Regions from separate parts of the Streptomyces sp. NPDC001219 genome, predicted to be linked through region 3. Evidence: predicted binding sites of a transcription regulator. Region 3 holds the regulator's gene; each other region holds the start of a gene.
What was found. The regulator HrcA, encoded in region 3, represses chaperone genes, less so after heat shock. The targets are predictions, from matches to a motif close to TTNGCACTCNGNNNNNCNGAGTGCNAA.

Region 1: the regulator HrcA is predicted to act here: its motif matches at 4,503-4,529, upstream of ACWC9R_RS10850 (FmdB family zinc ribbon protein).
Region 2: the regulator HrcA is predicted to act here: its motif matches at 8,391-8,417, upstream of groES (co-chaperone GroES).

Annotation. Positions count from the first base shown of each region.
Region 1 covers NZ_JBSFJF010000013.1:10,766-20,383, forward strand. Annotated here, with positions in the region: gene ACWC9R_RS10830 (MepB family protein) at 852-1,421, shown strand; gene ACWC9R_RS10835 (hypothetical protein) at 1,561-1,911, shown strand; gene mscL (large conductance mechanosensitive channel protein MscL) at 1,952-2,458, opposite strand; gene ACWC9R_RS10845 (S-methyl-5'-thioadenosine phosphorylase) at 3,199-4,032, opposite strand; gene ACWC9R_RS10850 (FmdB family zinc ribbon protein) at 4,147-4,491, opposite strand; gene ACWC9R_RS10855 (MFS transporter) at 4,604-5,905, opposite strand; gene ACWC9R_RS10860 (potassium/proton antiporter) at 6,221-7,738, opposite strand; gene ACWC9R_RS10865 (penicillin acylase family protein) at 7,924-9,618, shown strand, end outside.
Region 2 covers NZ_JBSFJF010000122.1:3,169-12,786, forward strand. Annotated here, with positions in the region: gene ACWC9R_RS36015 (sigma-70 family RNA polymerase sigma factor) at 1-388, opposite strand, end outside; gene ACWC9R_RS36020 (response regulator transcription factor) at 672-1,283, opposite strand; gene ACWC9R_RS36025 (WhiB family transcriptional regulator) at 1,663-1,995, shown strand; gene ACWC9R_RS36030 (LysR family transcriptional regulator) at 2,147-3,058, opposite strand; gene ACWC9R_RS36035 (MOSC domain-containing protein) at 3,216-3,881, shown strand; gene ACWC9R_RS36040 (SDR family NAD(P)-dependent oxidoreductase) at 4,015-4,788, shown strand; gene ACWC9R_RS36045 (hydroxyacid dehydrogenase) at 4,985-6,043, shown strand; gene groL (chaperonin GroEL) at 6,179-7,801, opposite strand; gene groES (co-chaperone GroES) at 7,937-8,245, opposite strand; gene ACWC9R_RS36060 (FtsW/RodA/SpoVE family cell cycle protein) at 8,758-9,618, shown strand, end outside.
Region 3 covers NZ_JBSFJF010000025.1:92,538-102,155, reverse strand. Annotated here, with positions in the region: gene ACWC9R_RS18665 (16S rRNA (uracil(1498)-N(3))-methyltransferase) at 1-49, opposite strand, end outside; gene ACWC9R_RS18660 (nitronate monooxygenase) at 46-1,134, opposite strand; gene dnaJ (molecular chaperone DnaJ) at 1,231-2,367, opposite strand; gene hrcA (heat-inducible transcriptional repressor HrcA) at 2,368-3,384, opposite strand; gene ACWC9R_RS18645 (MBL fold metallo-hydrolase) at 3,579-4,313, shown strand; gene ACWC9R_RS18640 (DUF3097 domain-containing protein) at 4,342-5,175, shown strand; gene ACWC9R_RS18635 (Uma2 family endonuclease) at 5,153-5,722, opposite strand; gene hemW (radical SAM family heme chaperone HemW) at 5,830-7,062, opposite strand; gene ACWC9R_RS18625 (SpoIIE family protein phosphatase) at 7,115-9,211, opposite strand; gene ACWC9R_RS18620 (AMP-dependent synthetase/ligase) at 9,495-9,618, opposite strand, start outside.

The sequences.
Region 1 (9,618 bases), on a different contig from region 3:
GGCCCCTCCGGCACAGTGCGGGCCTCCGGCGCGGTGCGGCCCTTCGGGGAATCGCTACAGCTGGGCGCGGCGCGTTGTGAAGGACACGAGCGGCGCGAACGAGCACGGCGCTTCGGGCAGGTCCGGCGCGCGGGTCGAGGCGCTTCGGGTGGCGCGGCGCGGGGCGGGCGCTTCGGAGCGCGGCGACTGGGCGTAGGGCCGTTCCGGGGAGTGCCAGCGACTGCCTCGCCGTACGCCGCGAGTACCCGCCGTACGCCGCGATGAACAGCCACTCACAGCCACCCACAACCACCCACGGCCTCACCCACTCAGGCCACCAGAATCGAGCCATTCGCCTCATCCGCCCCTAGCGTGGAGCACGGCACAGCCCTCAGACGCCCCACCCGCCTCGGGCCGCGGCTCCGAAGGCAACCGGGCGCCGCCCCAGCGGAAAGGTCGCTGCCCCATGGCTCGTCATGAGTACGCACACCCCCGCCACCCCCTGCCCGGGAGCGACCGCAGCCGGCCGCTCAGGCGCCGCGGCTCACAGGGCCCGCCGACCAGGCCCCATGACGGTCATCGCCCGCACCCCATACCCACCCACGACAAGGGCCGCTAGGACAGAGGCCGTTCGTGTCCCACCCGGATCACACCGGACACCTGACGCGCCTCCCGTCCTCCCCCTCCCCCCCCGCCCTCCGCCCGCCCCGGCCCTCCGTCCCCCGCTCCCTCCCCCCGGCTCCCCTCGCGCCCGCCGCCGCCCCAGCGACTACGCCGCCCCCGCGCCCACGCAACCCCCGCCCTCACCGGTATCCCCGCCCCGCCGATATCCCGCCGCCAGGTCCCGTGGCCCGCAATGACACGATGGGGGAATGGCGACAAAGCCCGAAGAATCCTCCGAGTACCGGCCGACAGTTTCCGGGACGTGGCCGGAGGGTGCATCCCTGCATTCCGAGCTTCTCGCGGCGAAGAGCCTGGTTTACGACCCCTGTGGGTTCACCTGCTCGCAGCCGGTCCGGGAAGCGGAGAGCGCGGAGTACGCGGCGCATGAATTCACGCTCGACGGCTCCGACGTCAGGTATCGGGTCGCCAAGACCACCCCGACGAAGGTCGGGCAGTTCGTCACGGTGTGGAAGCGGAGCCCCGGCGGGCCGATTCAGCCCTTCGATTCCGGAGATGCGGTGGATCTCTTCGTCATCAGCTGCCGCGCGGACCAGAACTTCGGGCACTTCGTCTTTCCGCGTGAGGTGCTCTGTGAACGGGGCATCGTCTCCCGGAACGGCTCCGGCGGAAAGCGTGCCTTTCGCGTCTATCCGCCATGGGTGGAGACCACCAACCGGCAGGCCCGCACCGCGCAGGCGTGGCAGGTGAAGCACTTTCTGCCGATTCCCGAGGACGGTTCTCTCGACTCGGCTCGCGCACAGGCCCTCTATCACCCGTGACCGGCCGCCCGGGCCACCACGAGGGAATGCGCGTCCTCGCCCGGGGCTCGCCCTCGTGGCGCCCGGTACCACCGCCGAAGAGGCGCCATGGGCCCACGCCGAGCCGTGTCCGCTCCCGGCCCGCCCGTACCCTGGAGCCGTGAGCACCACCCCCGAACCCGCAGCGGCCGCCGAGCAGCCCGAGTCGGCCCCCGAGGCCGAGTCGGCCCCTGCACGCGGGCCGGCCCCCACACCCGAGTCGGCCCCCGAGCCCGCGCCGGCCCCCACGCCCCAGGACGCAACCGCCGCCGCCAACCCCGAGCAGCCTCCCGCCTCCCCCGCCGCACGCCCGGCGGCCTCCAAGGCCGCCGCGCGGCTGGTCTTCGACGATCCGCTGAGCCGGCAGTCCTCCGACGACACCGACCGCGGCTGGGGCGAGCGCCCGGCCGGGGGTGACAGCGCCGCCGACCTCGCCCGCTTCCTCGACGAAAAGCCGCCCCACCACCTCTGAGCGAGGCGACGGGGCGGCGTCTGCCGGCCGTGGGCGCCTGCTACTCGTGGGTCTTCTGTGTGCCGATGGTGCCCGAGGCGGACGAGGGCGCGGACGGCGAACCGGTGCGCTGGGCGAGCAGGGCGTCCCGGATCTCGATGAGCAGCTGGATCTCGGTCGGGTCCGCGGTGGCCGCCTCGACCTGCTGCTTGGCCGCCTGGCGTTCCTTCCACTTGTTGATCGGAAGGATCATGAGGAAGTAGACGACCGCGGCGGTGATCAGGAACGTCAGGGCGGCGCTGAGCACCGAGCCCCAGAGGATGTAGATCCCGTCGGCGAAGGCGCCCGTCTTGGGGTCCTTGGCGCAGGTGGCGGTCAGGCAGGACTGGTAGTGGTCGAGGTTCTGCGAACCGAGCGCGCCCACGATGGGGTTGATGATGCCCTTCACCACCGCGTTGACGATGTTGGTGAAGGCAGCACCGACGACGACCGCGACCGCGAGTTCGATGACGTTGCCGCGCATCAGGAATTCCTTGAATCCCTGAATGACGCCCTTGCTCTCGCTCACCTGACAGCCTCTTTCCCTGCTCACTGCGGACGGTGCACCCACACTCAGCACCGCAACTTACGTCAGGGCGGGGCGGGGGTGTCCAGTCGTGTGACACGAGCCATCGGGCGGCCGGTGCGTCGGCGCGGAACGGAAGGTTCCGGCGGAGTGGCCCGAGAACACGGACCCGGTGGACGGATACCGCGGTACCGGTGCGGTGGGCGCGCCCCCATTGGCGCGCGGCGGGTGCCCCGCCATGCGCGACAGTCTCACGGGGGCCGGGAGCAGAGGCCACTTGATCTTGGAGCATGATCACCGCCCTCCCGGCGCCGCCGGCGACGGGCAGCCGGGCGCGGGAGCGTCTCGTACGGCCCCGTACGACGCCCCGCCGGCCAGTGCCGCGGCGGTCATCGCCAGCCCGGCCGCCAGTAAGCGCTGCCGCGCGGTCCGCCCCCCTCGGTGCCTCCCGCCGCCGGCCCGTACCGGCGGGAAGTGCGGCACCTCACACGGCGGGGGAGCGGGGAGCGGCGGAGAGAGGGGATCGGGGCTGGTGAGGTGGGAGGCGCCGGCGGGGCCGGGGAAGGGGGGAGCGGGCGAGGTACGGAGCATGGTGGAACCGCCTGTGAGGTGGTGAGGTCGGTGAACCGCTGATCACCACCGTGCCGCACGACCTCGTCCGCCCGCTCCGGGCTGTGGACGGCCCCGTCGCTGTGGACAACTCGGCCACCCGGGAGGGGGAGGCCGAGCGTCCTGCGGCGGCGTTACGGCAGTTCGATGCCCAGGTCCCAGCCGGTGTGGGCGCCGGTGCACAGGCAGTCGCGGGCCGCGTTGTCGGGGAGGGCGGCGACGGCGTCGAAGAGGACCTCGCGCAGCCGGCCGACGTTCTCGGCGAAGACCCGGAAGACCTCCTCGTGGGAGACGCCCTCGCCGGTCTCGGTGCCCGCGTCCAGGTCGGTGACGAGGGACAACGAGGTGTAGCAGAGGCCCAGTTCGCGGGCCAGGACCGCCTCGGGGTGGCCGGTCATGCCGACCACGGACCAGCCCTGGGCGGCGTGCCAGCGCGATTCGGCGCGGGTCGAGAAGCGGGGGCCCTCGATGACGACGAGGGTGCCGCCGTCGACCGGCTCCCAGTCCCGGCCGCGGGCCGCCGAGAGGGCGGCCCGGCGTCCGGTGGGGCAGTAGGGGTCGGCGAAGGTCAGATGGACGACGTTGGGGACGCTGCCGTCGGGCAGGGGCTCGCCGTCGAAGTAGGTCTGGGTGCGGGCCTTGGTGCGGTCGACGAGCTGGTCGGGGACCAGGAGCGTGCCGGGGCCGTATTCGGGGCGCAGCCCGCCGACCGCGCACGGGCCGAGGACCTGGCGCACGCCGAGTGAGCGCAGTGCCCACAGGTTGGCGCGGTAGTTGATGCGGTGCGGCGGGAGATGGTGGCCGCGGCCGTGCCGGGGCAGGAACGCGACCTGGCGGCCGGCGACCTCCCCCACGAACAGGGAGTCGCTCGGGCGCCCGTACGGGGTGTCCACTGTGATCTCGGTCACGTCGTCGAGGAACGAGTAGAAGCCCGATCCGCCGATAACGCCAATCTCCGCGTCAGCCATGCCGGTCACACTATCGGGGCGCGGCAACGGGGGAGAGTGGCTGACGGAGACGAAAGAAGGCCGCAAGGCAACGGGCCCCGCCGTCGGTGACGGCGGGGCCCGGAGAAGCGCGGGTCAGGCGGCGGAGCTGCTGCCCGAGGACGAAGCGGCGGCCGGGGAGGCGGACTTGCTGTCCGAGCTGCCGGACGAGGAGCTCGACGCGTCCGAAGAGGAGCCGGACGAGTCCGAGGAGGACGTGCCCGAGGTGCTGGAGCTCTTCGCGGGGCTGCTGCTGGACGACGAGCCGCGGCTGTCGTTGCGGTAGAAGCCGGAGCCCTTGAAGACGATGCCGACCGCGGAGAACACCTTCTTGAGGCGTCCGTCGCAGCTGGGGCACTCCGTGAGCGCGTCGTCGGTGAACTTCTGCACCGCCTCGAGGCCCTCGCCGCACTCGGTGCACTGGTACTGGTAGGTCGGCACTTGACTTCCTCCTGGCACTCTCACTCGATGAGTGCTAACGACGCTCCATCTTGCAGTATTCCCGCCCGCCAGTCCACCGTGACCGGCGGACGGTGACCGACCCCACGCTCGGTCAGGCGCGCGCCAGCTCCCGTTCCCGGTCGTCGGAAACGGCCGGGACCCGGGCGTCGGCGCCCTGCGAGGGGACGCGGGAGGCCGCGGCCGGGGCGCGCGGCAGCAGGTGGGCGCGGAGCGCCAGCAGCACCACCAGGGCCAGCGCCGTACCGGCCAGCGGCACCAGGAACCCGGTGCTCGGCCCGAAGCGGTCCGCCAGCTGGCCGGCCGAGGTCGCCGCGGCCGCCTGGCCCAGCGCGACCGCGCCGGTCAGCCAGGTGAAGGCCTCGGTGCGGGCGGCGGCCGGCACCAGCGACTCCACCAGCGTGTAGCCGGTGATCAGGGCCGGGGCGATGCACAGGCCGACGACCAGGCCGACGGCACCCAGCAGCGGCACCGCGGTGACCGCCCACAGCGGGACGGTGGCCAGCGCCAGCAGCCCGTAGGCCACCAGCAGACGGCGCCGCGGGCCCACCTTCCAGGCGAGGGCGCCGCAGACGATCCCGGCGAGCATGTTGCCGCCCGCGAAGATCCCGTAGAGCACGCCGTTGATGCCGGGCTGCCCGATGTGCTCGGTGAACGCCGTCAGCGAGACCTGCATGCCGCCGAAGACCGAGCCGATGCCCAGGAAGGCCACGATCAGCACGCGGACACCGGGGATCGACAGCGCCGAGACGCGCGCCCCTTCGCCGGTCCGCGCCCGGTGCACCGCCGGCTGGCTGCGCCGCTGCGCGGCGAACAGCAGCCCGCCGGCCAGCGTCAGCGCGGCCTCGGCGACCAGCCCGGCCGCCGGGTGGACCCCGGTGCACAGCGCGGTCGCCAGCACCGGGCCGACCACGAAGGTGAACTCGTCGGTCACCGACTCGAAGGCGGCGGCCGTCGGCATCAGCGGGCTGCCGCCCAGCCGGGCCGCCCAGCGGGCCCGCACCATCGGGCCGACCTGCGGAGTCGAGGCACCCGTGGGGACCGCCACCGCCAGCAGCGTCCACAGGGGGGCGTGGGCGAGGGCCAGGGTGATCAGCGCCGCGACGCCGGCGACATGCGCCAGGACGCCGGGGATCAGCACCGCACGCTGCCCGAAGCGGTCGGCGAGCTTGCCGCTCTGCGGGGCGAACAGGGCCATCGAGACACCGGTGGTGGCGGACACCGCGCCCGCGGTGCCGTACGAGCCGGTGGTGGACTGGACGAGCAGCACGATGCCGATCGTCAGCATGGCGAAGGGCTGCCGGGCCAGAAAGCCGGGCAGCAGGAATGTCCATGCACCAGGGGTGCGGAGCAGTGGTCCGTATCCGGTACGGGTGTCCTTGACCGCGGATGCCACGGCCGGGCCTTTCTGCCGCCTGGTAGCGCCACCCGCGAGGTCCTCACGGGTACGCGCCGAGAGCTGTCCTCTCGCGCAGGACCGAGTGATACCGCGTGGTCCGCACCGGAGAGGTGGCTGCATGGGGCAGGGGGACCGCGGCCGCCGAGCGGTCGCGCCAGCTCTGCATCAGGCAGAGTTGGTTCGTCGATGTGCCTCTTCATACTACAGGCCGCAGCGCGTGAAGCCCTGGGATAGGCCAGGGCTTCACGCGGAATTCCTTGGTATCCGTGGAGAGATGCGGCACATTTCCGCGTCCCCCGCTGCGGCGCGGGGTCAGTGGCGGCTGTGGCCCCGCCCCGAGGGGCCGCCGGTTCCCAGCCAGCCGGCCAGTTTGCCGCCCTGGGAGACCGCCTGCAGCCGCCGCTCCGCCGCGTCACGCACCGGATCGGTCGCGACCACCAGCAGCTCGTCGCCGCGCCGCAGCACCGTCGACGGCGAGGGCACGAAGCTGGAGCCGTCCCGGACGATGAGGGTGACGGCCGCGCCCGCGGGCATCCGCAGCTCCCCGACCTCGACGCCGTGCATACGGGACGTCGGGCCGATCGAGGTGGACAGCAGATGGCCGCGCAGCCGCTCCAGGGGCGCCGACTCGATGCCCAGGTCGGCGGCCTCCTTGCCGTCGCCCAGCCGCAGCCGCCGGGCCAGCCAGGGCAGGGTCGGCCCCTGGACCAGGGTGTAGACCACGACCAGCACGAAGACGATGTTGAAGACCCGCTCGCTGCCCGGCACGTCGCCCACCATCGGGATGGTGGCCAGCACAATCGGCACCGCACCGCGCAGTCCGGCCCATGACAGCAGGGCCTTCTCCTGCCAGGGCACCCGGAACGGCAGCAGCGCCACGAACACGGACGTCGGCCGGGCCACCAGCGTCAGGATCATGCCGATCAGCAGCGCCGGGACGATGTCGTCGATCAGGTTGTGCGGGGTCACCAGCAGGCCCAGCAGGACGAACATGCCGATCTGGCCGAGCCAGCCCAGGCCCTCGGCGAAGCCGCGGGTGGCCGGGGCGTGCGGCAGTTTGGCGTTGCCGAGGATCACCGCGGCCAGATAGACGGCGAGGAAGCCGGAGCCGTGGGCCAGGGCGCCGGCCGCGTAGGCGGAGACCGCGATGGCCATGACGGCGATCGGGTACAGACCGGACGCGGGCAGCGCCACATGCCGCATGCCGTACGCGCCGAGCCAGCCGATGGCCAGGCCGATGGCGGCGCCGATCGCCAGCTCCAGGGCGATCTCGCCGAGCAGCGCGTACCAGTGCTCGACCGGTCCCGCGGTGGAGAAGGCGACCACGAGGATGACCACGGGGGCGTCGTTGAAGCCGGATTCGGCTTCCAGTACGCCGGTCAGGCGGGCCGGCAGCGGCACACTCCGCAGCACGGAGAAGACGGCCGCGGCGTCCGTGGAGGAGACCACGGCGCCGATCAGCAGCGCCTGGCGCCAGTCGAGCCCGGCCAGGTAGTGCGCTCCGGCCGCGGTGACCCCCACGCTCACCGCGACCCCGACCGTCGACAGCACCGCCGCCCGGGGCAGCGCCGGCTTGATCTCTTTCCACTTGGTGCCCAGGCCGCCCTCGGCGAGGATCACGACCAGCGCGGCATAGCCGAGGAGTTGGGTCAGCTCGGCGTTGTCGAAGATGACGCCGCCCGGACCGTCCTGTCCTATGGCGACGCCTATCCCCAGGTAGATGAGCAGGCTGGGGAGCCCGCTGCGCGAGGAGAGCCGTACCGCGGCGACCGCAATGAGCAGTACGAGCGAGCAGATCAGCAGGAGTTCGTTGAGGTGGTCGACAGTCAGGAGCTGATCCTTCCTCGCACGGGCGCCGGGGCGGGCGACTTTCCTTACCGTATCTAGTTACTGAGACTAACAATTTACCATTGCTTGAAGGTTGGATGTGCTGGCGGTGACTCCGCGTAGGGGTCGCCGAACCCGTGCGCCTATGGTTGCTCCAGCACTCCCACCCTGCCCCTCGAAGGACAGAGATGCCCGCCAACAAGTCCGGCCCAGTCCCCAGGAAGAAGAAGGGGCGGCGCGGCCGCCTCGTCGCGATCACGGTCGTGCTGCTGCTCGTGGCGGGCATCGGCTTCGGCGCGTTCTGGGGAGTCAGTACCGTCCGCGCGTCGTTCCCGCAGACCACCGGCTCACTCAAACTCCCGGGGCTGACCAACCCGGTGGACGTCACCCGCGACGCCCACGGCATTCCGCAGATCTACGCCGACACCGACGAAGACCTCTTCCGCGCCCAGGGGTACGTCCAGGCCCAGGACCGCTTCTGGGAGATGGACGTACGGCGGCACATGACCTCCGGCCGGCTCTCGGAGATGTTCGGCAAGAGCGAGGTCAAGACGGACTCCTTCCTGCGCACCCTCGGCTGGCACGAGGTGGCGCAGAAGGAGTACGACACCAAGCTGTCGCCCAGCACCAAGAAGTACCTCCAGTCCTACTCCGCGGGCGTCAACGCCTACCTCAAGGACCACAAGGGCTCCGCGCTGTCCCTGGAGTACGCGGCACTGGACTTCGAGAACGACTACAAGCCCGAGAAGTGGACCCCGGTCGACTCGGTGGCCTGGCTCAAGGCGATGGCCTGGGACCTGCGCGGCAACATGCAGGAGGAGATCGACCGGTCCCTGATGACCAGCCGCTTCACCCCCGCGCAGATCGCCCAGCTCTACCCGGCATACCCGTACAAGCGGAACAAGCCGATCGTCGAGGGCGGCGCGGTCGACCCCTCCTCCAAGGAGTTCAAGCCCGGCGGTTCGGCGAACGCCGCCCCGGCCGGTCCCGGCGGGGCCGCCGCGGGCCTCCAGGCACAGCTGTCCTCGCTGTCCAAGACGCTGGACAGGGTCCCGGCGCTGCTCGGCCCCAACGGCAACGGCATCGGCTCCAACTCCTGGGTCGTCTCCGGCGCCCACACCACCACCGGCAAGCCGCTGCTCGCCAACGACCCGCACCTGGCACCACAGATGCCCTCGCTCTGGTACCAGATGGGCCTGCACTGCCGGACCACCGGACCCAAGTGCAACTACGACGTCTCCGGCTTCACCTTCTCCGGTATGCCCGGCGTCGTCATCGGCCACAACCAGGACATCTCCTGGGGCATGACCAACCTCGGCGCGGACGTCACCGACCTGTACCTGGAGAAGGTCGGCGCCGACGGCTACTTCTACGACAACAAGCAGCGGCCCTTCATAACCCGCAGGGAGACCATCAAGGTCGCCGGCGGTGAGAGCCGCGACATCACCGTCCGGTCCACCAGGAACGGGCCGATCGTCTCCGACCGCGACGGCGAACTGGCCGGCGTCGGCAAGTCCGCCCCCGTCGGCAACGCCGCCCCGGACCGCGGTGACGGCTACGCCGTGTCGCTGCGCTGGACCGCGCTGAACCCCGGCAGGTCCATGGACGCCGTCTTCGAACTCAACCGCGCCAAGGACTGGAACGGCTTCCGCAAGGCCGCCGCGCACTTCGAGGTCCCGTCCCAGAACCTGGTCTACGCCGACACCAAGGGCAACATCGGCTACCAGGCGCCGGGCCGCATCCCGGTCCGCGGCAAGGGGGACGGCCAGTTCGACGGCACCTACCCGGCGCCCGGCTGGGACCCGAAGTACCAGTGGACCGGCTACATCCCGCAGCGGTCCCTGCCGTACGAGTACAACCCCCGGCGCGGCTACATCGTCACC
Region 2 (9,618 bases), on a different contig from region 3:
TGCTCAGCAGCGCCCGCTCCTCGGGGCCGAGGGAGTTGTCCGGCTGCTCGGGCATCTCGTCGGACGGCACGGCCGTGCTGCCCGGATGCCGCATCGCGGCCCGCTGCAGATCGGCGACCTTGTGGCCGGCGATGGCGAAGACGAAGGCCTCGAAGGGTTTGCCGGTGTCGCGGTAACGCGGCAGCGCACAGAGCACCGCGACACACACTTCCTGCGCGAGATCCTCGACGAAGTGCCGGGCGTCACCCGGCAGCCGTGACAGCCGGGTGCGGCAGTACCGCAGGGCGAGGGGATGCACATGGGCCAGAAGGTCGTGGGTGGCCCGCTGGTCACCCTCGACGGCGCGTGCGACGAGTTCGCCGATTTCCTGCTTCCCGTCGTCACGCATCGGACCATGGTGCCTTGGCGCCGCGCGCTCCGCGGCATCAGGTCCGCACTTGTGCACCGAAGCGTTATGAGCGGCAGGTGCGCCGGCTGTTGTCATGTCCTGCGCCCTCCCCTCATGTCCGACCGGCCCGTCCCCGAGGAACTCCATACCTCCAAGGATGCGGCACCGCGCGGCGAATCGGACCGCCGTCGTACGCCGACGGCTGCGGGGCGCCATGTCACCCCGCCCGCCACAGGGCGGGCGGGGATCTTCACTCCCCCGCGTCGCTGCACGTCACAACGCCTTAGCGGACCAGTCCCCAGCGGAAGCCCAGGGCCACCGCATGCGCGCGGTCCGAGGCGCCGAGTTTCTTGAAGAGGCGCCGGGCGTGCGTCTTGACCGTGTCCTCGGAGAGAAACAACTCACGTCCGATCTCGGCGTTCGAGCGGCCGTGGCTCATGCCCTCCAGCACCTGGATCTCGCGCGCGGTCAGCGTCGGCGCGGCACCCATCTCGGCGGACCGCAGCCGGCGCGGGGCGAGCCGCCACGTCGGATCGGCGAGCGCCTGGGTCACCGTCGCCCGCAGCTCGGCGCGCGAGGCGTCCTTGTGCAGATAGCCGCGGGCACCGGCGGCGACCGCGAGCGCGACACCGTCCAGGTCCTCGGCCACCGTGAGCATGATGATCCGGGCGCCGGGGTCGGCGGACAGCAGCCGGCGCACGGTCTCGACACCGCCGAGACCGGGCATCCGTACGTCCATCAAAATCAGATCCGAACGATCGGCACCCCAGCGGCGGAGGACTTCCTCGCCGTTGGCCGCGGTCGTCACACGCTCGACGCCGGGCACGGTCGCAACCGCCCGACGGAGCGCCTCTCGGGCAAGCGGGGAGTCGTCGCAGACGAGGACGGATGTCATGACCGCCCTCCGCAGCTGATGCGCGTCACCTTGAGCCTCCAGGCTGGTACGTATCGTCACCTGTGCGATTGACGGCCTCGGACATTTGCCCGTGGCCTACCTCTGCCAACCGCCTCCGCACTCTCAACGACGGTCACTCGAAAGAGTTACGGCTTCGGCGACCGAGTTCAGCACGCTCCGTGAGGAGCCGGATACGCAGACGACTCAATGGGCGACCGGCATCCGCGCGTGCACCCTATGCCCTATTTGGCTCTCTTTCTTCCATTTTCATGGTGACTATGACTAGATTCGCAATGAGTCATATTTACATCTACTTCGACAGTAGATGTACCGTCGTGAGCACCGAGCCCGAATCAGCATCGCTTCGAGGGGACAAGCAATGGCAGATTTCTCCCGCCTCCCGGGCCCGAACGCAGACCTCTGGGACTGGCAGCTGCTGGCTGCCTGCCGTGGCGTGGACAGCTCGCTGTTCTTCCATCCCGAAGGCGAGCGCGGAGCGGCCCGCAGCGCGCGTGAGACATCGGCGAAGGAGGTCTGCATGCGCTGCCCGGTACGGGCCGAGTGCGCGGCGCATGCGCTGGCCGTCCGCGAGCCCTACGGGGTGTGGGGCGGTCTGACGGAGGACGAGCGCGAGGAACTGATGGGCCGGGCCAGGCACCGGCTGGTCCCGGCCTCGTCCATGACCGGCCACGCGCACGTCTCCGGCTCCTGAGGCTCCGGGGGCGGACTGCTCCTGAAGAAACGTTCCTGCACGACGGTGCGGCCGCCCGTCCGCGGGACACGGGGTTTGCTGCGGCCGGTGCGGGGTTCGGTGCGGCCGGGTGACGAAGGGCTTGGCGAAGGACCGGGGCCGGCGGGGGCCGTCAGCGGCGGGCGGCGTCCACCAGCCGGTCGAGCGTCGCCTCGACGGCGGGGACCTGCGCCAGATCCGGCAGGGTGAGCGCGACGATCTCGCGGTGCACGGCAGGTTCGAGACGTACGGCCGTCGCGCCCTTGGGGCGCACCGACGCCAGTGTCAGCTCGGGCAGCGCGGCCACCCCCAGGCCGGCCCCGACCAGGCCGATGACCGCCGGATAGTCGTCCGTCGCGAAGTCGATACGCGGGGTGAAGCCCGCGCTCTCACAGACCTCCACGAGGTGCCTGCGGCAGCGGGGGCAGCCCGCGATCCAGGGTTCGTCGGCCAGCTCGGCGAAGCGCGCGACGCCCGCCGCGGCCAGTCGGTGGCCCTCCGGCACCAGCCCGACCAGCCGGTCCGCCAGGATCGGGCGCACCACCAGGTCGTCCCACTCCGCCCCGGCCGCCGGGTCCGCGCCGCGCACCTCGGGGTAGCGGAAGGCGAGCGCGATCTCGCAGTCGCCGTTGCGCAGCATCTCGATCGAGCGCGGCGGTTCGGCCTCGACCAGCGAGACCCGGGTGCCGGGATGGGCGGCGCGCATCGTCGCGAGGGCGGTCGGCACCAGCGTCGAGCTGCCGGAGGGGAACGACACCAGGCGCACCCGTCCCGCGCGCAGGCCCGCGATGGCGGCGATCTCCTCCTCGGCGGCGGTGAGCCCGGCCAGGATGCTGACGGCGTGCCGGACGAGCGCCTCGCCCGCCTGGGTCAGCCGCATCTCGCGGCCCGCGCGGACCAGCAGCGGGGTGCCGGCGGACTGTTCCAGCGCCTTCATCTGCTGGCTGACGGCCGGCTGGGTGCAGCCCAGTTCGCGTGCGGCGGCGGAGAACGAGCCGGTCCGGGCGACGGCGCGCAGCACACGGAGATGACGGGCCTCGATCATGCTTTGAGCATAAGCGGTTCTTGGGTCGATCGTGAAAAATCGCGTCGTTCCTTTTGGGAGGCATGCCGGGCGCGCCGCCATGGCACGCATGAGCTGGGGCGACGCCGACGAAGCCGGGCCCCGGAGCACGCCGCCCGACCGAGCAACGGAGCACCACATGAAACTGCTGAGCGTGAACCTGGGGCGGCCCACCGCCTCCCGGCACACCGACGCGGAGGGCGGTACGGGCATCGACAAACGGCCCGTGGACGGCCCGGTGGCGGTGGCCGCCCCCGGCCCCAAGGGCGTCGGCGGCAGCGGGCTGGCCGGTGACGCGGTGGTCGACCTGCGCCATCACGGCGGCGACGACCAGGCCGTCTACGCCTACGCCCGGGAGGACCTGGACGACTGGCAGCGGGAGCTGGGCCGCGAGCTGGCCAACGGGATCTTCGGCGAGAACCTCACCACGTCGGGCGTCGACGTCACCGGTGCGCGGATCGGCGAACGCTGGCGGGTCGGGCCGCGGCTGCTGCTGGAGGTGACCTGCCCGCGGATTCCCTGCCGGACCTTCCACGGGTGGCTCGGCGAGCGCGGCTGGATCAGGCGCTTCACCCAGGCCGCGGTGCCCGGCGCGTATCTGCGGGTGATCGAGCCGGGCGAGATCCGCGCCGGGGACGCCGTCGAGGTGGTGCACCGCCCGGAGCACGAGGTGACGGTCGGGATGATGTTCCTGGCCCTGACCACCCGGCGGGAGCTGCTGCCGCGGCTGCTGGAGGCGGGTGCGGCCCTTCCGGAGGAGGCGCGGCGGAAGGCGGTGAAGTACGCGGAGCGGGCCGGGGGTTGAGCCCGTCCGCCGGGTGCCGGGCGGTGTGCGCCGGGAGCGGGAGCGGAGGACGCGCCTCCGGTGGGCGGTGGGGCGGCCGCGCCACCGGGGGTTGGGACGCGGGCGCCGTGCCCCGGGCGGATAGCGTGCCCGTATGACGACTGCATTGATCACGGGAGCGACGGCGGGCATCGGGGCGGCGTTCGCCCGGCGGCTCGCGAGCGACGGCCACAGCGTGGTGCTGGTGGCCCGCGACGAGAAGCGACTGCACGAGCAGGCCACCGAGTTGCACGACCGGCACGGCATCGAGGCGGAGGTGCTGAGCGCCGACCTGGCCACCGAGGAGGGCATCGCGGCCGTCGAGGCCCGGCTCTCGGACACCAAGCACCCGGTGGACCTGCTGGTGAACAACGCCGGCTTCGGCAACAAGGGCGAGTACCTCGACGTCCCGATGGCCGACGAGCTGACGATGCTGAAGGTGCACTGCGAGGCGGTGCTGCGGCTGACCACGGCCGCGGTGCGCGGGATGCGGGACCGGCGGCGGGGCGCGGTGGTCAACGTGGCGTCCGTGGCGGCGTTCGTACCGCGGGGCACCTACGGCGCGAGCAAGGCGTGGGTCGTCCAGTTCACCCAGGGCGCGGCGCGCGATCTGGCGGGCAGCGGCGTGCGGTTGATGGCGCTGTGCCCGGGGTTCGTCCGCACCGAGTTCCACCAGCGCGCCGGGATGGGGACGGACAACATCCCCGGGTGGATGTGGCTGGACGCGGACAAGCTGGTCGACGCCGCGATGAAGGACCTGACGCGGGGCAAGTCGCTGTCCATTCCGGACCCGCGGTACAAGGCGCTCATGGGCGCCGTGAAGCTGGCGCCCCGGGGCGTGCTGAGCGGTCTGACGTCCCGCACCGGCCGGAAGTACGGGCCGCGCTGACGCCGGGTCACCCCACCCGTTGCCGAGGGCGGGGCGGTGGTGGTGCGATGGCCGTGGCCATGCCGTCGCCGTGGCGCGACGGGGCGGGCGGGGCGCGACGACCGCGTGCCCCGCAGCCCGCCCCGGCGGGCGCCACGGATGGCGGGCACCGGCGTCGACGGCAGCGGGCGACCGCGGAGGAGGACCGTTCAGCACGATGCACCCCACCTCTGACAGTCCCCCAGGACCTGCGGAAACGCCACCGTTCCGGCCCGGCCTGCTGCTGGCGATGGGCCCGGGCGTCGCCGGCCGGCTCCTCGGCGCCCGCCACCGCACCCGCCTCGCGGCCCTCGCCCGTACCGACCCGCGGCTGGTCGCCCACGAGCTGGCCGACCCCACCCCCGAGGTCGCCGCCGCCCTCGCCGGCGCCGAGGTGCTGCTCACCTGCTGGGGCGCCCCGCCCCTCACCGGCCGGGTGCTGGCCGCCGCGCCCCGGCTGCGGGCCGTCGTCCACGCCGCCGGCTCGGTCAAACACCACGTCACCGACGCCTGCTGGGACCGCGGGATCACCGTCACCTCGGCCGCCGACGCCAACGCCCTGCCGGTCGCCGAGTACACCCTCGCCGCGATCCTCTTCGCCAACAAGCGCGTCCTGCACGCCGCCCACCGCTACCGCGGCCTGCGCGCCCCCCACGACTGGTCCGGCGAACTCGCCGGGGCCGGCAACTACCGCCGCACCGTCGGCGTCATCGGCGCCTCCCGCATCGGCCGCCGGGTCATCGCGCTGCTGCGCCCGTTCGACCTGCGGGTCCTGCTGTACGACCCGTACGTGGACCGTGCCGAGGCGGCCCGGCTCGGCGTGGTGCCGGTCCCCCTCGACGCGCTCTGCGCCGACAGCGACATCGTGACCGTGCACGCCCCGCAGCTGCCCGCCACCCGTCATCTGCTCGGCGCCCGCGAGCTGGCCCTGATGCCGGACGGCGCCACCCTGGTCAACACCGCCCGCGGCTCACTGGTCGACGCGGCGGCCCTGCTCCCCGAGCTGGCCACCGGCCGGCTGCACGCCGTCCTCGACGTCACCGAGCCCGAACTCCCGCCCCCGGGATCGCCGTTGTACGACCTGCCGAACGTCCTGCTCACCCCGCATGTGGCGGGCTCGCTCGGCACCGAACTCCACCGCCTGGCCGACCACGCCCTCGACGAGCTGGAACGCTACGGCCGGGGCGAGCCGTTCCGTGCCCCCGTACGGCGGGAGGAGCTGCACCACTCGGCGTGAGCCGCGCCCCGGCGGCGGGGAACCCGGGCGCCCGGTCCCGCCGGAAAACCCGAGGACCCGGGCCCCGCCGCAGCGGGACCCGGGTCCTGGGTGAAGCAGACCGACGCGGCGCGTCAGCCGAGCCGACGGCTCAGGTCAGTGCGCGTGGCCGTGACCGTGACCGGCCTCCGGCTCCTCCTCGGCGGGCTTCTCGACGACCAGGGTCTCGGTCGTCAGCAGCAGCGAGGCGATCGACGCGGCGTTCTCCAGCGCGGAGCGGGTGACCTTGACCGGGTCGATGACGCCGGCCTTGACCAGGTCGCCGTACTCGCCGGTGGCGGCGTTGAAGCCGTTGCCCTTGTCCTGCTCGGCGACCTTCGCGGTGATGACGTAGCCCTCGAGGCCGGCGTTCTCCGCGATCCAGCGCAGCGGCTCGACGGCGGCGCGGCGGACGACGGCGACACCGGTGGCCTCGTCGCCCTCCTTGCCGAGGGAGCCCTCCAGCACCTTGGCGGCGTGGACCAGAGCGGAGCCACCACCGGAGACGATGCCCTCCTCGACCGCGGCGCGGGTCGCGGAGATGGCGTCCTCCAGACGGTGCTTCTTCTCCTTGAGCTCGACCTCGGTGGCCGCACCCACGCGGATGACGCAGACGCCACCGGCGAGCTTGGCGAGGCGCTCCTGGAGCTTCTCGCGGTCCCAGTCCGAGTCGGTGGACTCGATCTCGGCCTTGATCTGCGCGACGCGACCGGTGACGTCCTCGGACTTGCCGCCACCGTCGACGATGGTGGTGTCGTCCTTGGTGACGGTGACCCGGCGGGCGGTGCCGAGCACGTCCAGACCGGCCTGGTCGAGCTTGAGGCCGACCTCCTCGGCGATGACGGTGGCACCGGTGAGGGTGGCCATGTCGCCGAGCATCGCCTTGCGGCGGTCACCGAAGCCGGGGGCCTTGACGGCCACGGCGTTGAAGGTGCCACGGATCTTGTTCACGACCAGGGTCGACAGGGCCTCGCCCTCGACGTCCTCGGCGATGATCAGCAGCGGCTTGGAGGAACCGGCCTGGATGACCTTCTCCAGCAGCGGCAGCAGGTCCTGGATCGAGCCGATCTTGCCCTGGTGGATCAGGATGTACGGGTCCTCGAGGACGGCCTCCATACGCTCCTGGTCGGTGACCATGTACGGCGACAGGTAGCCCTTGTCGAAGGCCATGCCCTCGGTGAAGTCCAGCTCCAGACCGAAGGTGTTGGACTCCTCGACGGTGATGACACCGTCCTTGCCGACCTTGTCCATCGCCTCGGCGATCAGCTCGCCGACCTGCTTGTCCTGCGCGGACAGACCGGCCACGGCGGCGATGTCGGTCTTGTCGTCGATCGGACGGGCGGTCGCGAGGAGCTCCTCGGACACGGCCTTGACGGCGGCGTCGATGCCCTTCTTCAGGGCGGCGGGGGAGGCGCCGGCGGCCACGTTGCGCAGGCCCTCGCGGACCAGCGCCTGGGCCAGCACGGTGGCGGTGGTGGTGCCGTCACCCGCGATGTCGTTGGTCTTGGTCGCCACCTCCTTGACGAGCTGGGCGCCGAGGTTCTCGTACGGGTCGTCGACCTCGACCTCACGGGCGATGGTGACACCGTCGTTGGTGATGGTCGGCGCGCCGAACTTCTTGTCGATGACGACGTTGCGGCCCTTGGGGCCGATGGTCACCTTGACCGTGTCGGCAAGCTTGTTGACGCCGCGCTCAAGGGCGCGACGGGCGTCCTCGTCGAACTTCAGGATCTTCGCCATGGGTTGCTTCAAGTCCTCTCAATGCGATCCTCGGCCACGACGTGGGGACCGCTGTCGCTCAAACGGACTGCGCCCCTGCCCCGGTTGTTTAGACGCGGGAAACCAGGGGCGCAGATCACGGCAAAACCGGGTGACTTACTTCTCGACGATCGCGAGCACGTCGCGAGCCGAGAGAACGAGGTAGTCCTCGTTGTTGTACTTCACCTCGGTGCCGCCGTACTTGCTGTAGAGCACGACGTCGCCGACCTTCACGTCGAGCTCGACGCGCTTGCCGTCCTCGACCCGGCCCGGGCCCACGGCCAGGACAACGCCCTCCTGGGGCTTCTCCTTGGCGGTGTCCGGAATGACCAGGCCCGAAGCCGTGGTCTGCTCGGCGTCGAGCGGCTGGACCACAATGCGGTCCTCAAGCGGCTTGATGGCAACCTTGGAGCTGGTGGTCGTCACGATCCGACCTCCCCCTTCGGAGATCTCACGGGGTTAACTGTCTGAGGTGGCGACCAGGTCGATCCGTCGTCGCGGGTGCCGGACCTGCCCGTCGCTGTGTTGGCACTCCCCACTGGAGAGTGCCAACGCCGAGACTATGACGCGGTTAGCACTCGGTCAAGCGGAGTGCCAGCGCGGCGGGGAGTCTTCCCCCGCCACCGGTTGACCGGGCAAGAGGAGCCGCGGTTTCCCGGCCCGCCCACATTCGGCGATCATGGCCATCTACAGCGGGGGTAGGGCGGGTTACGAGACAACCATCGGGAAGATTCCCGGCGCATCGGACAAACCTCCCCCTGCTCTCGCAACCAGGCCACCGGCTGCCTCGTCTACCTCCCCGACTGCCGGGTGGACGAACCGGGCCCGTTCCCGGCCGGCCGGCGGCCTCGACGACCGATGGCGGAGGAAAACCCGTGCGTCCCACGACCAGAGTTCCCCGGAGGGCCAGGGTCCCGGAGAGCGATGTCGAACGCACCATGACGTTCGAGGCGCTGGCCCAGGCACCGGACCGGCGGAGGACCGAGGCACGGCTGCTCGCCCTCGTCGTCCTGATCGCGGTCTTCGGCCACGCCTACACCGGCCTGTCGATGGAGGGCCGGCTGTCCGCCGGACTGGCCGGCTTCGCCGCCGGCATGGTCCTCATGGCGCTGGTCCCGCATCTGGTCCTGCGCCGGTTCGCGCCCCGCGCCGATCCGCTGATCCTGCCGCTGGCGACCCTGCTGTCCGGCATAGGCCTGGTCCTGCTGCACCGCCTGGACCTCACCTACGCGAAGTCGCCACGGCTGAAGATCGCCGCGGCGGCCGACGGCCAGCTGGTGTGGACCGCGATCGGGGTGGCGGTCTGCGTCGTCATCCTGCTGGTGCTGCGCGACCACCGCATCCTGCAGCGCTACATCTATCTGACGATGGTGATCGCGCTGGTGCTGCTGATGGCACCGGCCTTCTTCGGCGCCGACATGTACGGCGCCAAGCGGTGGATTCTGCTGGGGCCGCTGTCCCTGCAGCCCGGCGAGTTCGTGAAGATCATGATCTCGGTGTTCTTCGCCGGCTACCTCACCGTCAACCGCGACGCGCTGGCGCTGGCCGGCCGCCGCGTCCTGGGCATGCAGCTGCCCCCCGGGCGCCAACTCGCGCCGATCTTCACGATCTGGGCGATCAGCCTGCTGGTGCTGATCTTCGAACGGGACCTGGGCACCTCGCTGATCTTCTTCGGCGTCTTCGTGATCATGCTCTACATGGCCACCGACCGCACCAGCTGGGTGGTCTGCGGTCTGCTGATGGCCACGGTCGGCGCGGCCGTCGTCGGCTCCCTCGAACCCCATGTCCACGGCCGGGTC
Region 3 (9,618 bases):
CGGCCCGTACGCCCGCGAGCGAGTCGACGAGGAAGACCGGCGCGGTCATGAGCCGCTTCCGGTGTTGGGGAGGTTCACCGCGGCGCGTGCGGCGTCCAGTTCGGCCGCCAGCACCTCCACCAGCTGCCCGGCGGGCAGCTCCCGCGCCAGCCGGTGCCCCTGCCCCGCCCACAGGTTCATGCCCTGGGCGTCGCCCGCCTTGGCGGCGGCCTTGCGGACGGTGGCGGTGAGGTAGTGGACGGCCGGGTAGGCGGCCGGGGCGTACGGGCCGTGCTCGCGCATGAAGCGGTTCACCAGCCCGCGGGCCGGGCGTCCGGAGAACGCCCGGGTCAACTCCGTATGTGTGAACAGGGGGTTGGTCAGCGCCTGCTTGTGCAGCGGGTTGGCGCCCGACTCGGGGGTGGCGAGGAAGGCGGTGCCCAGCTGCGCCATGCTCGCCCCGGCCGCCAGCACCGCCGCGATCTGCGCCCCGCGCATCAGCCCGCCCGCGGCGATCACCGGGATCTGCACGGCCTCCCGGATCTGGCCGAGCGCCGCCAGCAGCCCCAGCCCCGCGCCGGTCCCGTCCGCGTGCGGATCGTCCCGGTGGGTGCCCTGGTGGCCACCGGCCTCCACGCCCTGCACACAGACCGCGTCGGCGCCCGACCACTGCGCGGCCTGCGCCTCGGCGGCGGTGGTGACCGTGACGACGGTGGCCGTACCGACCTTGGCGAACGCGTCGAGGACGGCGCGCGAGGGGCAGCCGAAGGTGAAGGACACCACCGGCACCGGGTCCTCCCGCAGTATCGCGAGCTTGGCCTCGTAGCCGTCGTCGATGGGCCCGTCGGTGTCGCCGAGATCGGTCTCGTACCAGGTGACCTCGCCGGCCAGCTGTTCGCGGTAGACCTCGACGACGGAGGCGTCGGCCAGGGAGGGCTGCGGCATGAAGAGGTTGACGCCGAAGGGCCGGTCGGTCAGCGACCGCAGCTGCTTGATCTCCTGGTACATGCCGTCGGCGGTTTTGTAGCCGGCGGCGAGGAAGCCGAGACCGCCGGCGCCGCAGACGGCGGCGGCCAGCTCGGGTCCGGAGCCGCCTCCCGCCATCGGGGCCTGCACGATCGGGTAGCGGCAGAGATCGGTCAGCGCGGTGGGCATGAGCACATCGTGTCACGCCCGGCACGCCGCCCCGCACCGGGGCGGCGGCATCCGCGCGGGCCCGGGGAGGTACCGCCACCCCCGGGCCGACCTGGGCTATCGCCCGTTGAACGCGTCCTTCAGACGGGAGAACAACCCCTGCTGTCCCGGCTGGAACTGCCCCGTGGGCCGCTCCTCGCCGCGCAGCTTGGCCAGCCGCCGCAGCACCTCCTCCTGCTCGGCGTCGAGCTTGGAAGGCGTCTGCACCTCGACATGGACGATGAGGTCGCCCCGGCCGCCGCCGCGCAGATGGGTCACCCCGCGCTGGTGCAGCGGGATCGACTGGCCGGACTGGGTACCGGGCCGGACATCGATCTCCTCCACCCCGTCCAGCGTCTCCAGCGGACACTTCGTGCCGAGCGCTGCCGCCGTCATCGGGATGGTGACCGTGCAGTGCAGATCGTCGCCACGGCGCTGGAACACCGAGTGCGCGACCTCGTGGATCTCCACGTAGAGATCACCGGCGGGGCCGCCGCCGGGGCCGACCTCGCCCTCGCCCGCGAGCTGGATGCGGGTGCCGTTGTCGACACCGGCCGGGATCTTGACGGTCAGGGTGCGGCGGGAGCGGATGCGCCCGTCGCCCGCGCACTCGTGGCACGGCGTCGGGACGACCGTGCCGAAGCCCTGGCACTGCGGGCACGGCCGCGAGGTCATGACCTGGCCGAGGAACGACCGGGTGACCTGCGAGACCTCACCGCGGCCGCGGCACATGTCACAGGTCTGCGCCGAGGTGCCCGGCGCCGCGCCCTCGCCGCTGCACGTCGTACAGACGACGGCGGTGTCGACCTGGATGTCCTTGGTCGTACCGAAGGCCGCCTCGTTCAGCTCGATGTCGAGCCGGATCATGGCGTCCTGGCCGCGGCGGGTGCGCGAGCGCGGCCCGCGCTGCGACGCGGTGCCGAAGAACGCGTCCATGATGTCGGAGAAGTTGCCGAAGCCCGCGCCGAAGCCGCCCGCGCCCTGGCCGCCGCCGGCCTGCGAGAGCGGGTCCCCGCCGAGGTCGTAGACCTGCTTCTTCTGCGGGTCCGACAGCACCTCGTAAGCGGCGTTGATCTCCTTGAACCGCTCCTGGGTCTTCGGGTCCGGGTTCACGTCCGGGTGCAGCTCACGCGCGAGCCGGCGGAAGGCCTTCTTGATCTGGTCCTGCGAGGCGTCGCGTCCGATGCCGAGGACCGAGTAGTAATCCGTGGCCACTTACGACTCCGCGAGGATTTGTCCGACGTAACGTGCCACTGCGCGTACCGCTCCCATCGTTCCGGGGTAGTCCATGCGGGTCGGTCCGACCACGCCGAGTTTGGCGACTGCCTCGTCGCCCGAACCGTAGCCGACCGTGACGACCGATGTGGACGCCAGGCCTTCGTGGGCATTCTCATGCCCGATACGTACGGTCATGCCCGAGTCATTGGCTTCCCCGAGCAGCTTGAGCATCACCACATGCTCCTCGAGCGCCTCCAGCACCGGCCGGATGGTCAGCGGGAAATCATGCCCGAAGCGCGTGAGATTTGCGGTGCCGCCGATCATCAGCCGCTCTTCGGTCTCCTCCACCAGAGTCTCCAGCAACACCGACAGCACTGTCGAGACCGTGCCGCGGTCGTCCTGCTCGAAGGACTCCGGGAGATCCTGCACCAACCGCGGCACATCCGCGAACCGGCGCCCCACCACCCGGCTGTTGAGCCGGGCCCGCAGGTCCGCGAGGGAGGCCTCACCGAACGGTGCCTGGCAGTCGATCAGCCGCTGCTCGACCCGCCCGGTGTCCGTGATCAGCACCAGCATCAGCCGGGCCGGGGCCAGCGCCAGCAGCTCGACGTGCCGGACCGTGGACCGGGTCAGGGACGGGTACTGCACGACCGCGACCTGCCGGGTCAGCTGCGCCAGCAGCCGGACCGTGCGGCCCACGACGTCGTCGAGGTCGACGGCGCCGTCCAGGAAGTTCTGGATCGCCCGCCGCTCCGGGCTGGACAGCGGCTTCACGCCGGCCAGCTTGTCGACGAACAGGCGGTAGCCCTTGTCGGTGGGGATACGCCCGGCGCTGGTGTGCGGCTGGGCGATGAACCCCTCGTCCTCCAGGGCGGCCATGTCGTTGCGGACGGTGGCCGGGGAGACACCGAGCTGATGGCGTTCGGTCAGGGCCTTGGAGCCGACCGGCTCCTCCGTCCCGACATAGTCCTGGACGATGGCGCGCAGCACCTCGAGCCTGCGTTCACTGAGCATCCCGCGCACCTCCAGTCCGGCCGTCCGCCGTCTCGACTCTCCTGGCACTCACACGGGCCGAGTGCCAGACCTTGAGCCAGTGTACGGCCGAGTAGCACGGACCCGGCAAGGGTGGCCGCACACAGCACCCGCCCGGTGACCGTGTTCGGGCGATCTGTCGGGCAACGCTATCGCGATGGCGCTAGCGTCTCGGTATGCACACTGCTTGGGAAGAGGCCGGCTGGGAACAGCTCGGTGACGGTGTCGCCAGACGCCGGATGCCGGGCTGGGACGAGACGATCGGCGTGATCGCGGGGACCACCGGCGTCATGATCGTCGACACCGGCGCGACCCTGCGCGACGGCGCGGATCTGCGACGGGCGATCCGCGGTGTGCTGGGCCGCGACGTGACGCATGTCGCGCTCACCCACCCCCACTTCGATCATGTCCTGGGCACCGCCGCCTTCGCGGGCGTCGAGGTCTTCGGCGCGGCCGGGCTGGGCGACCTGCTGCGCCGCGGCAAGGACGAGCTGCGGCACGACGCGGTGCGGCAGGGCGTCGACCGGGACGCCGCCGCCGAGGCCGCCGATCTGCTGGTCGCCCCGCACCACCACGTCCACGACCAGCTGACCGTCGAGCTCGGCGACCGGCAGGTGCTGCTCGCCAACGTCGGGCCGGGCCACACCGCGCACGATCTGGCGGTCCTGGTGCCCGGCCGGGGCGGGTCCCCGGAGATCGTCTTCTGCGGCGACCTGGTCGAGGAGTCCGGCGAGCCCCAGGCGGGCCCGGACGCGCTGCCGCAGCGCTGGCCCGGCGCGCTGGACCGGCTGCTGGCCCTTGGCGGCGAGGACGCCCGGTACGTTCCCGGCCACGGCGCCGTGGTGGACGCCCGCTTCGTCCGCGCCCAACGGGACGCCCTCGCCGCCCGCTTCGGCGTCGCCCCCTCCTGATCCGCCCGCCACCCACAGACAGGTCCCCATGCAGAGCAAGCGCTACAGCCCCGACCTCACCCCGCCCTGGAAGAAGCAGCGCCCCGCGCCCGAGGTCCCCGCCGATCCCGATCTGGTCGTCGAGGAGGTCACCTCGGGCTTCTGTGGCGCGGTGATCCGCTGCGAGAAGACCGCGCAGGGCCCGACGGTCACCCTGGAGGACCGCTTCGGCAAGCACCGCGTCTTCCCCATGGAGCCGCGCGGCTTCCTCCTGGAGGGGCGGGTGGTGACGCTGGTGCGCCCCGAGGGCAGGCCGGCCGCCGCCGCTCCGGCGCGTACGGCGTCCGGGTCGCTGGCCGTGCCCGGCGCCCGCGCACGGGTCGCCCGCGCCGGGCGCATCTATGTGGAGGGCCGGCACGACGCCGAGCTGGTGGAGCGGGTGTGGGGCGACGACCTGCGCATCGAGGGCGTCGTCGTGGAGTACCTGGAGGGCGTCGACGACCTGCCCGCGATCGTCCGCGGCTTCTCCCCCGGCCCGGACGCCCGCCTCGGCGTCCTCGTCGACCACCTCGTGCCCGGCTCGAAGGAGTCCCGGATCGCGGCCGGGGTGACCGGCGACCACGCGCTGGTGGTGGGCCACCCGTACATCGACATCTGGGAAGCCGTGAAGCCGTCCTCGGTCGGCATCCCGGCCTGGCCGGCCGTCCCGCACGGCCAGGACTGGAAGACGGGCGTGTGCCGCGCGCTGGGCTGGCCGGAGAACACCGGCGCCGCCTGGCAGCGCATCCTGTCGTGCGTGCGCTCCTACAAGGACCTGGAGCCGGCGCTGCTGGGGAGGGTGGAGGAGCTGATCGACTTCGTCACGGCCGGCGGTGTCGCGTGACGGCCGGAAGGGTTCCGAACGGCGAGGTGTCCAGCTCGATGCCGAGGGCATCGACGCGGAGCGGAGCACCGAACGAGACGGTGCGCTGAACCTCGTAGCCGGCGCCCTCCCCCGCACCGTCCGGTTCCGTCAGCAGCAGGCAGCGGGCGTCATACGGGTCGGCGATCAGGTACGCGGGGATTCTCCCCGCGGCGTAGAGGGAGCGCTTCAGGCCGTAGTCGCGGTCGGCGCTGCGCAGGGAGACCACCTCGAGCAGCAGCGTCACGTCCGAGGCGGGTACGAGCCATCCGGAGCCCTGGCACCTGCCGCGCTCCAGCACCACGAGGTCGGACTGCGGCTTGCTGACCTCCCCGGGGATCGAGAGGTGCTGGGTGGCGAATCTCTGCCAGCGGTCGTGCGGAATCTGGCCCGTCACCTCGCTGACGATCCTGTTGTGGACGATATCCGTCCCGCCGGTCAGCAGGATCTCCCGGCGCAGGAGTTCCACCCGGAGGCCCTCCGGCGGCTCGAACTCCGCGAAGTACTCCTCGATGTGCTGATCGCGCACTGCGGCCAACCGCCCAACTGTCCCTGCCTGCCGATGTGTTGCCGACAGCCTAGGAACGGCGCCGCCCGGCGGTCCGGGTCTCCGGGGGAGATCCCCCGGTCGAGTGATCAGTCCACCAGATCCCGCACCACCGCGTCCGCCAGCAGCCGCCCGCGGAGGGTCAGGACGGCCCGCCCCGCCTCGTACGGGCCGGCCTCCAGCAGGCCGTCGGCCAGCGCACGGGCTGCCGCACGCGCCCCCGCCGGGGCCAGGATGTCCAGCGGGCAGCCGTCCGCCAGGCGCAGTTCCAGGAGGATGCGTTCGACGCGGCGGTCCTCGGCCGAGAGGAGTTCCCGGCCGGCGCCCGGGGAGCGGCCCTCGGCGAGGGCCTGGGCGTAGGCGCCGGGGTGCTTGACGTTCCACCAGCGGACGCCGCCGACGTGGCTGTGCGCGCCGGGGCCGGCGCCCCACCAGTCGGCGCCGGTCCAGTACAGCTCGTTGTGGCGGCAGCGGGCGGCCCCGGTGGTGGCCCAGTTGGAGACCTCGTACCAGGTGAAGCCGGCCGCGGCGAGGCGCTCCTCGGCGATGAGGTAGCGGTCGGCGTGCACGTCGTCGTCGGTCATCGGGACCTCGCCGCGGCGGATGCGGCGGGCCAGCTGGGTGCCCTCCTCGACGATCAGGGCGTAGGCGGAGACATGGTCGGGGCCGGCGCCGAGCGCGGCGTCCAGGGAGGCGCGCCAGTCGTCGTCGGTCTCGCCGGGGGTGCCGTAGATCAGGTCGAGGTTGACGTGGTCGAAGCCGGCCGCGCGGGCCTCGGCGACACAGGCCTCGGGGCGGCCGGGGGTGTGCGTACGGTCGAGGATCTTCAGGACGTGCTGCCGGGCGCTCTGCATGCCGAAGGAGACGCGGTTGAAGCCGCCCGCCAGCAGCTCGTCGAGGTAGCGGGGGCCGACGGACTCCGGGTTGGCCTCGGTGGTGATCTCCGCGCCCGGTGCGAGGCCGAACTCCTCGCGGATCGCGGCCAGCATCCTGCCGAGGTCGGCGGCGGGCAGCAGGGTCGGGGTGCCGCCGCCGACGAAGACCGTCTCGACCGGGCGCGGGTCGTCGCCGAGCACCTTGCGGGCCAGCCGGATCTCGTCCACGACGGTGTCGGCGTAGTTGTCGCGGGAGGCCAGGGCGCCGCCGGAGCCGCGCAGCTCGCTCGCGGTGTAGGTGTTGAAGTCGCAGTAGCCGCAGCGGGTCGCGCAGTACGGCACATGCAGATAGAAGCCGAGGGGTCGTCCGGCGGCATCGGCCGGCGTATGACCGGGCAGCGCCCCGTCCTCGGGCATCGGCTCACCATCTGGCAGTGCGGAAGGCATGGGAACCATTGTCCGTCATGGCGGGGCGGTGCCGGTCCGGTACCGCTGTGCCTCAGGACACCCCGGGCCCCGACGCCTGGAGGACGAGCAGGGCCAGGTCGTCGTCGGGCGGGGTGGGGCCGAAGGCGTGGACGGTGCTGCGGATGTGGTCGGCGAGGGCGGTGGCGCCCAGGCCGGCGCCCGCGGCGAGGGCGGTGGCCAGCCCGTCCTCGTCGTCGAAGAGCCGCCGCCCCGAGCGCCGCTCGGTCACCCCGTCGGTGACGCACAGCAGCGTCTCCCCCGGGCAGAGGTCAAACGATTCACTGACGTACGCCGCGTCCTCGACCACCCCCAGCAGCATCTGCGGCGCCGCGACGACCCGGACCGCGCCGTCCGTGCCGAGCACCAGCGGCAGCGGGTGGCCGGCGCTGGCGAGGGTGCAGCGGGCGCCGCTGCGGACGCCGGGGTAGGGGACGATCTCGCCGTAGAGCAGGGACAGGAAGCGGGCCTGTTCGCCCTCCTCGCGGATCTCGACCGGCGCCTCGGCCCCGGCTCCGGCCGCGGCCACCGCCGCCGCGACCGCCGCGACCGAGTCCGCGGCCTCCCGCGCCATGGTCTTGTTGAGCCGGTCGAGCACCGCCGCGACGCCGAAGCCGTCGCGGGCCAGCAGCCGCAGCACCGGCCGGGCCAGCCCGGTCACCGCCGCCGCCTCGGGGCCGCTGCCGCAGACGTCGCCGAGCGCGAAGCACCAGCGGCCGTCCCCGGCCTCGAAGAGGTCCCAGAAGTCGCCGCCCGCCCAGGCGCCCTCGCGCGGCTCGTAGACCACCGCGGACTCCACCCCGGGCACCCGCGCCCGTCCCTGGGGCAGCAGCCGGCGCTGGAGGACCTGGCTGATGCGCTCCTGGCGGCTGTAGGCGCGGGCGGTGGCGACGGCGCGGGCGACCCGGCGGCACAGGTCCTCGATCAGCGCGACCGTCTCGTCGGGGAAGTGCGGCAGTCCGCCCCGGCCGAGCAGCAGGGTGCCGAGCCGCCGGCCGCCGGCGACCAGGGGGCAGGCCAGTGCGGCGCCGCCGGGGCCGTGGCCGCCCGGTTCGTACGGCCAGGGCCAGGGGGCGACCCCCGGCGCGCTGCCGGACGGGGGTTCCGGCGGCTGCTTCTCCAGCGCGGTGCGCAGCGGGTCGATCCGGCTCTCGCTGGTGTGCCAGACGCCGGCGAGCCGCTGCTCGTCGGCGCCCTGGGCGAGGCCCCGGCCGGGTGCGCCGCCGTCGCCGTCATACAGCCAGACCGCACACCACTCGGCGAGCCGGGGCACGATCAACTGGGCGGCGAGCGCGGCGACCTGGTCGGCGTCGAGCTGGCCGGAGAGCAGGTCGGAGGCCTCGGCGAGGAAGGAGAGGGCGCCGTTGTCGGCCCGGCCGGTGCCGGCTTCCGGCCGGGCGGCCCGGCGCGGGGCCGGGGCGAGGAGCTCGGCGGCCCGCAGCGCACGCGGCAGCAGCTGGTTGTCGAGGGTGAAGTCCGGCTCGGGCCATCCGCCGTCCCGCACGGGCAGCCGGAACCACACGGTCTTCATGGCCCGGCGGTAGGTGACGCCCCAGGACTCGGCGACCGCGCTGATCAGCTGGAGCCCGTGCCCGCCGTTCTCGGACGCGGCGCTCTCCGCGCGGGCGCGGACGGGCTGGGTGGGGTGGTGGTCGGAGACCTCGATGACGACGCCGGGGCCGGACAGGTCGTCGGCACCGGCTTCCGGGCCGGCTCCGGCGTCCCGGTGCGGCGCCTCGTACGGCTCCGCGGCCCGGCCCCGGAACGGCTCCGGCTCCCCGTCCCGCCCGGCCGCCGGGTCCAGCCGGCAGCGCAGCTCGACGGTGGTGCCCGCGTGCACGACCGCGTTCGTCACCAGCTCGCTGACCAGCAGCTCGGCTTCGTCCGCGAGCCGGTCGGTGAGGCCCTCCGCGCCGGTCAGCCGGCGGCCGGACCAGTCGGCGAAGGTGGCCCGGACGAAGCGCCGGGCGGCGGCAGCGGCCTGCGGGTCACCGGGCAGGCTGGCCCGACGGGAGCGGGCGGCGGGACCGTCGGCGGCCTGGGCCGCGGGCTGGCCGGGGAACCCGTCCGTCCTCGTCGTGCGCGCCGCCGTGACGTCGTCGTCCCGTGGAGACGAAGTGGTCGTCCTCATTGAGTAACTCCCGAGCAGCTCCGCTACAGCGCCGGATGCGCCAACGACAGAGTGACAGAACGAGCGCGGACATAAGCGCCGAGTCACAGAAGTACATGGTCGCGGCCACCAATTCGGCTGACGCCGGGCGGGAGTTGGCCGAGGTGCGGAGAGCGGGCCCGGGGAACCCCGCGGGGACGGGAAAGGGCCGCCGCGGATTCCCGCGGCGGCCCGGACTCCCCCGTACGCACGCGGCGGTACGGGGCGGGCCCTCGGACCCGTCCCGCACCACCGCGCCGTACCGCTACGACTCGCGCGCCCCCGCGTACATCTCGTCGAGCAGGTCCTTGAACGTCCGCTCCACCACCGGCCGCTTGATCTTGAGGCTGGGGGTGACCTCACCGTGCTCGATGTCCAGGTCACGCGGC